Regions from separate parts of the Shewanella sp. 10N.286.51.B7 genome, predicted to be linked through region 1. Evidence: predicted binding sites of a transcription regulator. Region 1 holds the regulator's gene; each other region holds the start of a gene.
What was found. Region 1 encodes sigma-54, which starts transcription at its own class of promoters, with help from an activator protein. Its sites were predicted from a motif close to GTTGGCACGNNNNTNGNNT; they were not measured.
Positions count from the first base shown of each region.

Region 2: a site for sigma-54 is predicted at 1,183-1,201, ahead of flgF (flagellar basal-body rod protein FlgF). Genes of this name have one in related genera too.
Region 3: a site for sigma-54 is predicted at 1,446-1,464, ahead of BCU84_RS15515 (flagellar assembly protein T N-terminal domain-containing protein). Genes of this name have one in related genera too.
Region 4: a site for sigma-54 is predicted at 813-831, ahead of flhA (flagellar biosynthesis protein FlhA). Genes of this name have one in related genera too.

Region 1 is NZ_MCUF01000034.1:59,471-62,529, forward strand. Features, by position in the region: gene lptB (LPS export ABC transporter ATP-binding protein) at 1-725, shown strand, start outside; gene BCU84_RS10405 (RNA polymerase factor sigma-54) at 907-2,391, shown strand; gene hpf (ribosome hibernation promoting factor) at 2,416-2,703, shown strand; gene ptsN (PTS IIA-like nitrogen regulatory protein PtsN) at 2,706-3,059, shown strand, end outside.
Region 2 is NZ_MCUF01000058.1:30,312-33,370, forward strand. Features, by position in the region: gene flgE (flagellar hook protein FlgE) at 1-1,012, shown strand, start outside; gene flgF (flagellar basal-body rod protein FlgF) at 1,249-1,992, shown strand; gene flgG (flagellar basal-body rod protein FlgG) at 2,004-2,792, shown strand; gene flgH (flagellar basal body L-ring protein FlgH) at 2,817-3,059, shown strand, end outside.
Region 3 is NZ_MCUF01000058.1:21,027-24,085, reverse strand. Features, by position in the region: gene BCU84_RS15525 (LPP20 family lipoprotein) at 1-459, opposite strand; gene BCU84_RS15520 (FlgO family outer membrane protein) at 456-1,166, opposite strand; gene BCU84_RS15515 (flagellar assembly protein T N-terminal domain-containing protein) at 1,551-2,732, shown strand; gene BCU84_RS15510 (6-hydroxymethylpterin diphosphokinase MptE-like protein) at 2,825-3,059, shown strand, end outside.
Region 4 is NZ_MCUF01000058.1:60,067-63,125, reverse strand. Features, by position in the region: gene flhA (flagellar biosynthesis protein FlhA) at 1-765, opposite strand, end outside; gene flhB (flagellar biosynthesis protein FlhB) at 882-2,012, opposite strand; gene fliR (flagellar biosynthetic protein FliR) at 2,020-2,826, opposite strand; gene fliQ (flagellar biosynthesis protein FliQ) at 2,831-3,059, opposite strand, start outside.

The DNA.
Region 1 (3,059 bases):
AAATTACCTTAACAGCTGAAAACTTGGCTAAAAGCTACAAAAGTCGCCAAGTGGTCAAAAATGTCAGTCTTACCGTTAAAACAGGTCAAATTGTTGGGCTATTAGGGCCAAATGGTGCAGGTAAAACCACCACCTTTTATATGGTCGTTGGCTTAGTTAAAAGTGATAAAGGCCGCATATTAATTGATTCAGATGATCTCACGGCAGATCCAATGCACCTGCGTGCACGCAAAGGTATTGGCTATTTACCACAAGAAGCCAGTATTTTTCGCAAGTTAACCGTACACGATAATATTATGGCGGTGTTGCAAACCCGCAAGAGTTTAACGACTGAGCAGCGCATCGAAGAGTTAGAGCACTTATTAGAAGAGTTTAATATTACTCACATTCGCGATAGCCAAGGTATGGCATTATCGGGTGGTGAACGTCGACGTGTTGAAATCGCACGCGCATTAGCGGCAAATCCTAAGTTCATTCTGCTAGATGAGCCTTTTGCTGGTGTCGACCCTATCTCTGTGATAGATATCAAGAAAATTATTCAACAATTAAAAAATCGTGGACTTGGAGTACTCATTACCGACCATAATGTTCGTGAAACGCTTGATGTATGTGAGCGCGCGTATATTGTTAGCCACGGTGATTTAATTGCAGAAGGCACGCCTGCTGAAATCTTAGACAATCAGCAAGTCAGGTCAGTATACTTAGGTGAGCAATTCAAGCTATAGTTAGCATTCTTTAGTGCACAATATGGCATGTCGCGACCAGTATCAGTCCCACTTTTTAGTGCAATGTTCTAGACTGAACTTAAGCCAAGGTTCAGCTTAAGCCTAGAAGCAGTTTAAAAAGGTGCTAGACCCACACAATTGTTAGTCGCGATGATGAAACTCAATTAGGGATAAGCGGTAAATGAAAGCCTCACTCCAACTTAAAATGGGTCAACACCTGACTATGACCCCACAGTTGCAACAAGCCATTCGCTTATTGCAACTTTCCTCATTGGAGCTACAGCAAGAAATTCAACAAGCACTTGACTCAAATCCACTCCTTGAGCTCGAAGATGAGTTTGCTAAAGCAAAAGAACCAGTAAAAGAAAACGCCCAGCAAACCGATACTGATTTTAGTGATAACAGCCAAGTGACTGTTGAAAAAGACACCTCAACCGTAGACACCACTGAATCGTTAACCAAAGAATCCATGCCTGACGAATTACCAATGGATACCACATGGGATGAAGTTTACACAGCATCCCCAAGTTCAGGTTCTGGCGCAGTGGCTCGTGATGACGATATGCCTTTTCAGGGTGAAACCACAGAAGGCTTATATGAGCATTTAGAGTGGCAAAAAAATCTCACCCCTTTTTCTGAAAACGATCTGGTAATTGCTACGGCGATTATCGATGCCGTTGATGAACGTGGTTACTTAACCCAAACAACTGAAGACATATTGCAAGCTTTAGGCCTAGAAGATATTGAACTCGATGAAGTTGAAGCTGTACTCAAACGAGTACAGCATTTTGATCCTGTAGGCGTTGCAGCAAGAGATTTAAGCGAATGCTTGATGATTCAGCTTGGCCAATACCCTAATGAAATACCTTGTATCGATAACGTTAAGCTACTGATTGCAGAACACCTAGACTTAATTGCAGGCCGTGACTTTAGATTATTAATGCGTAAAACCAAGCTTAAAGAAGATGATTTACGCGAAGCGATTCAATTTATTCAAACGCTTAACCCACGTCCAGGGTTACAGATCACTCCTATTAAAGATGAATATGTCATTCCTGATGTGACAGTGTTTAAAAAGAGTGGCCGTTGGGTCGTTGAATTAAATCCAGATAACATGCCAAAAATTGGTGTGAATCAGCAATATGCAGCCATGGCGAAAGGCTCTGCTAATCAGTCAGACAGCCAGTTTATTCGCGGCCATTTACAAGAGGCAAAATGGTTTATCAAAAGTATTGAAAGCCGTAATGAGACACTATTAAAAGTGGCTAATTGTATTGTGCAATTTCAACAAGGCTTTTTTGAGTTTGGCGAAGAAGCAATGAAGCCAATGGTACTTAATGACATTGCTGAAGCCGTTGAAATGCATGAATCAACCATTTCGCGTGTCACGACACAAAAGTATATGCACACCCCTAGGGGACTTTTTGAACTAAAATATTTCTTTTCAAGCCATGTGAGTACTGATGATGGCGGAGAATGTTCTTCTACTGCAATTCGCGCATTTATTAAAAAGCTTGTTGCGGCAGAAAACCAGCAAAAGCCACTTAGCGATAGTAAAATGGCGACGCTATTGGCAGAACAAGGGATCAATGTTGCTCGGCGTACGATCGCCAAATATCGTGAAGCAATGCTCATCCCTCCCTCAAACCAACGCAAAAGCCTATAAGCCTTTGTTATTGGAGGATGATATATGCAAATTAACCTGACTGGGCACCATGTGGAAATTACTCAATCTTTACGTGAGTATGTACAAACTAAGTTTTCAAAGCTTGAACGACACTTCGAACAGATCAATAATGTTCACGTTGTGCTCAATGTTCAAAAGCTGCAACAAATTGCAGAGGCAAAATTACACCTCAAAGGAGGTGAAGTTTTTGCGGTATCACAGAACGCTGATATGTATGTTGCAATTGACGCCCTGATCGACAAATTAGATCGTCAGGTAATTAAACACAAAGAGAAGTTAATTAAACACTAACGATGGAACTTCGCACCATTCTGCAGCCGGCGTGCACTACCTGCGCCACGCCGGGCAGTAAGAAAAAAGTACTGGAACTTATCAGCGATTTAATGGCTGCCCAGTACCCAACCCTATCTTCACAGGCTATTTTTGAAAGTTTAATAGCACGTGAAAAAATGGGTAGTACAGGTATAGGAAATGGCATTGCGATTCCTCATGGTCGATTAACTGATATCGAAGAACCGATAGCAATTTTGATCAAGTGTGAAGAAGGCATTGAGTTTGATGCTATCGACAAGAAACCCGTGGATATATTATTTGCGCTGTTAGTTCCTTCTGATCAATGCCAACAGCATTTAAGTACGCTGTCGAGT
Region 2 (3,059 bases), on a different contig from region 1:
AGATTCAGCGGGTAACTTCTTACAAGGTTTCCCAGTTGATGCCGATGGTAACTCTACTTCGGTGAGCTTATCGAGTACTGTACCGATTAAAATTCCAGATACTGCTGGTAGCCCTGTAAAAACCAGTAATGTTGGTTTGCAAATGAACTTAAATGTAGGTGAGTCAGCATTAGATCCTGCTAACTTTGATCCAAACGATCCAGATACGTTTAATAACTCAACGTCAGTGACTATTTATGATTCATTAGGTGAGTCGCACATTATGACAACCTATTTCATCAAACCAACAGATGGTGCTTATACCGGTGAGAGTAACTGGGTTGCCTTTTATGCCGTTGATGGCGAGCAGGTCGATATTGATCAAGCAAATGGTGGTTCATACGGTGTAGATACTACCGGCGATGGTATTGCAGATGGTACGGCACTTGCTGAAAATGCATCAGGTTGGAAAGGGTCAGTATTGAAGTTTAATGATGCCGGAGCTTACACAGGTTCAGATCCCGCAACTGTTGAAACGGTCGAGCTGGGTGTCAATGGCGCAAATGTTCTAGGTCCTGGTGCTGATGGTACTCAAAAATTAACTCTTGGTTTTAATAACCCAACACAATATGCTTCACCTTTTGAAGTGACTGAGTTAACCCAAGACGGTACAACAGTAGGTCGTTTAACCAATGTGGGTATCGGTTCTGATGGCTTAGTGACTGCAAGTTACAGTAATGGTTCAACTGAGCCACTGGCGCGTGTTGCACTAGTGCGTTTTGCTAATGAACAAGGTTTGACTCAAGTGGGTAATACCTCTTGGAAAGCGAGCTTAGATTCTGGTGCAGCCTTGGCAGGTGAAGCCAATAGTGGCACGTTCGGTAGTATTCGTTCATCAGCACTTGAGCAGTCTAACGTTGATTTGACCACAGAATTGGTTGACTTAATCTCAGCTCAACGTAACTTCCAAGCTAACTCTCGTACGCTTGAGGTGAATAACACCTTGAATCAGTCAATACTACAAATCCGCTAGTTATCGATTAAGGTTTTGATTAATCATAGAGTTTAGATTTTCAAAGAGTTGCCGCAACGGCAACTCTTTGCCATTTTAATTGACCCCCTTCTTATTAGTACCTCACCAGGTAATCGTTTTATTCCATCTCAAATTCATTAGCTTAGCTTTAATTATTTCTACTTTCATGTGTTGGCACACTGATTGCTAGTTCTGTATATATCTTTTGTTATGTAAAAAGTTTGACGGAGCAGCAAATGGACAAATTACTTTATGTTGCCATGAGTGGGGCAAAGCAGAATATGAATGCTTTGGCTGTTCGTGCCAATAATTTAGCTAATGCCAATACTGATGGTTTTAAAGCTGATCTTGCTCAAGCTCGCTCTATGCAAGCATTTGGTGAAGGTCTACCTACACGTGTGTTTGCCATGACAGAAAGTCCCGGACACAACTTTAATTCTGGCCCGATTAAAACTACAGGGCGAGATTTAGACATTGCAATTAAAGATCAAGGTTGGATTGCGGTTCAAAGTAAAGAAGGTGGTGAGGCTTATACCCGTTCTGGGAGTCTAAGTTTTGACAGTACCGGTTTACTGACCAATGGCCGTGGTAATCCAGTGATGGGTGAAGCTGGGCCAATTGTACTGCCTTTACCAATCGATAAAGTTCAGATATCACCTGATGGCATTATTTCTGTAAGACCACAGGGGGCTACCGCAGATGTGATTGAAGAAGTGGCGCGAATTAAATTAGTCAATCCAGATAATGCAGAAATGATGCGTGGCGAAGATGGTTTATTTAGGCTGACATCGGGCTTAAATGCGCCGAATGATCCTAATGTAACCGTTGAGAGCGGCGCAGTTGAAGGAAGTAACGTTAATGCTGTATCGGAAATGGTGGCGTTAATTGATATTCAGCGTCAATACGAAATGCAAGTGAAGATGATGAAAAATGCCGAAGATCTAGATCGCGCATCCTCGTCTTTAATGAGAATTAGTTAGGAGTAATTATTATGCATCCCGCTTTATGGATCAGTAAAACAGGCCTTGATGCCCAACAAACCGATATTGCTGTTATTTCTAACAATGTGGCCAATGCCAGTACCGTTGGCTATAAAAAGAGCCGAGCAGTATTCGAAGATTTACTCTATCAAACCGTCAATCAGGCTGGGGGTATTAGTGCTGATAACACTAAGTTACCTAATGGCTTAAACATTGGTGCAGGTACCAAAGTTGTCGCGACGCAGAAAATGTTCACTCAGGGCAATATGCTAACAACTGACAACTCATTGGACTTAATGATTGAAGGTCCGGGTTTTTTTGAAGTTGAAATGCCGGATGGCACAGCAGCTTACACGCGTAACGGCCAATTCAGTCTTGATGAAAATGGTCAAATCGTGACTCCAGGTTCAGGGTATGTTTTACAACCCTCTATTACTATTCCTGATGATGCCACTTCAATAACTGTATCTTCAGAAGGTGAAATCTCGGTTAAATTATCTGGCGCGACAGAAAGTACGGTTGTTGGTCAATTGGCGATGAGTGATTTCATTAATCCATCAGGGTTAGATCCAGTGGGTCAAAACCTTTACACCGAAACGGGTTCAAGCGGCACGCCTATTCAAGGCACTGCATCATTGGACGGTTTAGGGGCGATTCGTCAAGGCGCGCTTGAGACATCGAATGTAAACGTGACTGAAGAGTTAGTGAACCTTATTCAAAGTCAGCGAATTTATGAGATGAACTCTAAAGTGATTTCAGCTGTTGACCAGATGATGTCTTACGTAACGCAAAACTTATAACGTTTGATGATTAGGAGAGGGATGATGAAAACATATCTAGTCATAGCATCAGTTATTGTGCTATCAGCTTGTAGCTCAACCCAAAAAAAGCCCATTCCTGACGATCCATTTTATGCGCCTGTTTATCCTGATGCACCCGCAACTCAGATGGTATCGACAGGCTCTATTTATATGGACCATCAAGCATCGAGTTTATATTCAGATATCAGAGCACATAAAGTGGGCGATATCATTACGGTGTTATTAAATGAGTCAACACAAGCCACT
Region 3 (3,059 bases), on a different contig from region 1:
CTAAAAATAAGTGACTTCTTTGATTTTTCTTGGTCGATTGTCTTGCTGATATAAGTTCCACACTTGAGCAAAATCTAATTCTAATTCAGTAACATACATATCACCAGCGGGATAGCTTTTAATCACCTTAGCCCCCTTAATCATGCCAGAAACCTGAGTCGACACGGTTTCACTATTTAATAACCACTCGCTCATTTGGCTATGAGCATCCACTTGTTGACCATATACCTGCTCTGCTAACTCACGATACGCCGCAATTTTTGACGCTTGCATCGCCATTAACACTTTATGAGATTGCTCTTTTGCTGGCTGGGTCGCGAGAGGGGCATAACCTATCGCGGTTAATTTTGGAAACTGCTCAGGCGCCTCTGTTTCCCACTGAACATATTTATCATTACTTGAGCAACCGACTAACGATAATGCTGCGACAGACATCATTGCCATTAAAAGCTTTTTCATAATTTCTCTCCTAGCACAGCCACTTTTCCATCCCCAGATTGCTCATTACGATAGAGCAAACCATTTTCTGAGGTAACTTTATTAGAGGGTGATAAGTAACCCGGTAAACTGTCTGTATGAACAAAAGTTTGTACAGCAGACACCACTCGATTATTGGTTACATTAACAATCCTGGCATTCAACACGACTCCTTGTGTTGTTGTAGCCATTGTCGACACAACAACATGGGACACGGGTAAATCAGACGGCAATAGCTTCCAATCGCGACTGAGAATAAACTCACCTTGTTCTGTTGCTCTTATGGCATTAGCCACATTCATATCAACTAAATTAAATTCATGAGCATGAAATGCTGCAACAAAACCTTGTTGTAGCTGCAAACCTAGAGCGTCAGTTTGACTAAAAGCATCTATTTTTACAGGTGTCGTCACCAATAAAGGTTGATCTGAACGCAGGCTATCATTTTGTAATACCAGTTCATTGACGATTTTTTCTGCAAGTGTGTTCACTTGAGACTTTGGGGCTAAACCGACCTTTTCTATATCGTAGCTTAATGCTTTTGGCGTCTGACCTTCTGGTTCGGACATAAACCATGAGTTAGTGTCAGTAGGCTGCCCAGTATAGGTTAACTCATCGCCACTCTTTGACGTCTCACTTGCGCAAGCTGCCATTAATAAAGCAATGGGTAATAAAATAAATTGACGCATAGCATTTATATCCTTAACTCAATTCATGCACTGTCATTGACGTTATCTAGAAAAGTATCGTTTTAAACCCAGTGAACAAACCTTATTCATTCAATGGGTATCAAGTGGCCTAACTTTATTAATAACCATATTCGTCATCACACTCATAACAATGTTAATAGCCACACTCTCTGAAACCCTATCGGCACTTAAGCTAAAAACTTTATCATTTAACCGCTATTAATTAGCCATGATGAGCCTTTTCTAAATGTTCACACTTATCAAAGCCACAGATACACAAAGGGCACAATTATTGCTTTGCTATAAATACTCATAAAAATGGTGTCTAAAAGTCATTAAGTTGGCACTGATATCTTCATTATTTTGTAAAAAGTGAAACTGAACATGCCGAATTTAAACATTAAATTATTATTTTTTTCAGTGCTTGTACTGCAATTGGCTAGTATCAGTCACGTCGCTTTTGCACAAAGAATCGAAGTATCAGGTCAAGCGAGCATAGTCGATGGCAATATTGATAAAGCCCGTGAAGCTGCAATAAATCAAGCATTAAACTATGCCAGCTTAAAAGCTGGAGTGAACTTCAATAGTCGTCAAACCATTAATCAAGGCAACTTGACTCAAAATGCATTTCAAGTACAACGCATGGGTGAGGCTAAAAATATTGAAGTGGTATCAGAAATAATCACCTCAACTGATATTACTGTCTCATTAAGGCTAAATCTCGAATCACAGAAGGTCGTTCAGCAATGTCACAGCCAGCAACTTAAAGCGGCACTGATGATTCCACAAGCTACCATGCGAGATCGCTCCCAATTGCGTTATGGTCAATTAGCCAATTTTGAACAAGCCCTGTCACAACAATATGGTGCAGTGATTAATGGCATGTCAGAGTTTAGTTTTGCGCATATGCACGCCGAAGAAAAACTAGACCATAAAAATCAATTGATAAACTTTAGAGGCAACAGGATCCCAAGTTGGTTAGGCGAAATTACTGATAGCCAATATATTTTACAGCCTGAGATTTTAGATATTTCCACAGAGCCAAATCAGAGCTCAATGTTCGGCCTGTGGAGTGATTACCCTCAACGACAAATTAATTTACGCTTTACATTATTTCATGGCATTAGCGGCGAAAAAGTATGGAGTAAAGACTACGCCGCTACAGCAGAATGGGCATTTGATAAAGATGAAACCGTCTCTCCAACAACAAAGCGCTTTTGGAGTTCGACTTACGGACAATCAATGAACCAATTATTTCAACAAAGCACGCAAGATATTGATAACCTCCTAAACTGTCGTCCATTATTAGGACAAATCGTCGCTAAGCAAGGAAACAGAATTATCATCAATCTAGGCCGAAAAAATAACGTTAAAATGGGTGATAACTTTCAAATTGTCTTGCAGCAAAATATCCCAGACAGAGTCAACTTAATGCGTGCAGTCGCAACGAAAAATCGCGCCACAGTTACCATTGAGCAAGTATCAGAAGAAAGCGCAACTGCGGTGCTAGAAGGGATTGGAAGTACAGGCAATATTCAAGTACAAGATATTGTGATTAAAATTTAATACAAACTTTACTGAAGTAAAACCCTGATATATAGGTCAAATTATTAAAAGATAATTTGCGATTTGCTACTAAAAGAAAAGGCTTACAAACAATGGAAAGATCTAGCTCAGTATTTAATAATCAATTTTCAATTAGTCAATTTGGCGAATATTACTTACCGAGTGTTAATCGTAATACCTTTGAGAAAGTGGATTCGACAACTGCGTTTAAACAAAAATTTAAACAAGATATTTTTGCTAAAGACACCCTACATATTGTTCTGGGCTTAGATTCTGGATTATTGGTAAATTACATTCTGGAAGCGCCAAAAACTGATGGCAGTAAAT
Region 4 (3,059 bases), on a different contig from region 1:
AGGGATTTGAGCGACTAAGCCGTCACCAATGGTCAATAAAGTGTAGATTTCAACAGCACTGGAAAAATCCAATCCATGTTGAACCATACCGATCACAAAACCACCGAGAATGTTAATCACCAAAATCATGATACCCGCAATGGCATCACCTTTAACAAATTTTGATGCACCATCCATCGCACCGTAAAAGTCAGCTTCTTTAGTCACTTCAGCGCGGCGTACGCGAGCTTGATCTTGCGTTAATGTGCCAGCATTTAAATCGGCATCAATTGCCATTTGTTTACCTGGCATGGCATCCAATGTAAAACGGGCGCTCACTTCAGAAATACGCCCAGCACCTTTGGTAACAACGGCAAAGTTGATGATAATAAGAATCAGGAAAACCACTAAACCTACAGCGTAGTTACCACCAATAACCACAGAGCCGAAGGCTTCAATGACTTTACCTGCGGCATCACCACCGTTATGACCTTCCAATAACACGATTCGGGTTGAGGCAACATTTAGTGCCAATCTAAGTAGCGTTGCGACTAACAGAACGCTGGGGAATGCGGCAAAATCTAATGGTCTATCAGAATAAATAGCGACAAGCAGTACAACGAGTGCTAAAGCAATGTTGAATGAAAACAAGATGTCCAACAAAAAGGCAGGCATGGGCAAAACCACCATACCGAGTGCTGCAAGTACTAATAATGGCGTACCTATACCTTTAAAAGTACTTAATCTAACTTGTTTAACTTGACCTAATGCTGCTTTTACATCCATCAGTAGGAAACCTTTATAGTAATATTCTTGACGCTGACACCAGTAAAATGCAATTACTAAGCCAAAAGAATAGTTTCAAAAGGGCCGCGGGGTTAATTGAAGGTTTTGTAAACGATTTAGTGTTTTAAATCATCAGGGATAGGTTGATTGATTGGCACGGGCTTAGGTCGCTTGCCCCTACCTTTTTGATACTGCTTGAGCTGGAATACATATGCCAAAATTTGTGCGACTGCAGTGAATAACCCTTCAGGCACTTGTTGGTCAATTTTCGTCGTATGGTATATAGCACGTGCTAAAGGTGGCGCCGACACAATCGGCACTTCGTGCTCTCTGGCAATTTCACGAATTTTAAATGCGACATCATCGATGCCTTTCGCAATTAAAAAAGGCGCAGCTGACTGACTAACATCGTATTTAACCGCTACAGCATAATGTTCAGGGTTAACCACAATAACATCTGCATTTGGTACTTCAGACATCATCCTTTTGTTGGCCATCTCGTGCTGCATTTGTCTAATTCGACCTTTTACTTCAGGTTTACCCTCAGTGTCTTTGTATTCATCTTTGACTTCTTGCTTGGTCATTTTCAATTGTTTATTGTGATTCCATATTTGAAATGGCACATCAATCACCACAATAAATAGCATTGAAGAACATAACAGAATAAACATCCATACTAACAACTCTAGTGCATGGTAAACGTTGCCAGGTAGATGATCTGTCGAGAGAGTCATTATCTCAAAGAAGTAAAAACTCAATAAAAAATAGGCTGATACAGCCACTACAGCAAATTTAGCGATGCCCTTGGTCAACTCAACTAGAGCTTGTGTACCAAACATTCGCTTAAATCCTTTAGCAGGATTCATTTTACTGCCTTTGGGCATAAAAGCTTTAACTGAGAACGTCATACCACCCAGAATGATATTACCGATAAAAGCAATTAAGGCGAGAAATGCAATAAAACTGATGAGTGGAAAAGCAAGCTCATTGCCAACCACTCCCCAAACCAGAAACATTGAGTTGGTATCAAATATTTGATCCCGCTCCATGGTCAATATTTGTGTCATGATAGTGTGCAGACTTCGGGCAAGATTAGGCCCAACGATTGCGAACCCTACAGCTGATGCTAATAAAACAGCCGCTGTACCTAACTCTTTAGAGCGTGCCACCTGTCCTTTTTCACGCGACTGTTGCAGTCGCTTGGCGGTGGGGTCCTCTGTGCGTTCTTGACCTGTATCTTCTGCCATCAGTAACCTACTGAGTTAATGAGCCGTCAATTTGACAGGTCAATTGCAAAATATCACACATCAATAATTGGCCTCGCAGCCAAACCTCATCGAAATGAGACATGATGGGCCCTAATGTAAGCCACAAAATCAATAACCCGCTTACCATTGTTACCGGGAAGCCAATGGCAAAAATATTCAGTTGAGGCGATGCGCGCGTCATCACACCAAATGATAAGTTAATCAGCAGTAATGCGACGATTGCTGAAATCGACATCGTTAACGCCGCACCAAACATATAACCACCAAACTCTGCTAATTTTCGGTAATTAGTAATGCTAAAACCCTGATTTGAAATGGGGATAGTATCGAAACTAGCCACCAGCATTTTAAACATCAACAAATGTCCATCAACGGCGAGAAAAATCAACGTAGCCAGTAATAAAAAGAAATTACCTACAACTGGTGTTTGCTGACCTGAACTAGGATCGACCATAGAGGCAAAACCTAAACTGGTTTGCATACCAATAATCTGCCCCGTTAGTACAAAGGTTTGCATCACTAAAATTGTCACAAACCCCATAGCAGTACCTATGAGTATTTGCTGCGCAGAAATGAATACAGCACTTAATGAGAACAACTCGATAGGATCAACGGGTGCTGGAAGTACAGGTGCTACGGCAACAGTAATCGCAACAGATAAAAACAAACGGACTCTTGCTGGGGTGGTATTGGCACCAAAAACGGCCATAACCATTAACATTGAAGATATTCTAAATAACGGCCAAACATATGCGGCTATTGTTCGACTGATTTCTTCAAATAAAATTTCCACAGGACTAACCTATCACCTGAGGGATCATATTCACCATAGTGTAAAAAAAATCCATCATGGTTTGCACTAGCCAATGGCCAAGAAACATCAACGAAAATAGCGTAGTTAATAATCTAGGAAGGAAACTTAATGTCTGTTCATTGATTGAAGTTGCGGCCTGAAATACAGCCACAATCAGACCTATAAATAAGCCAGGTAAAATAATTGCCGATACAATCAGGACAATTACAGAT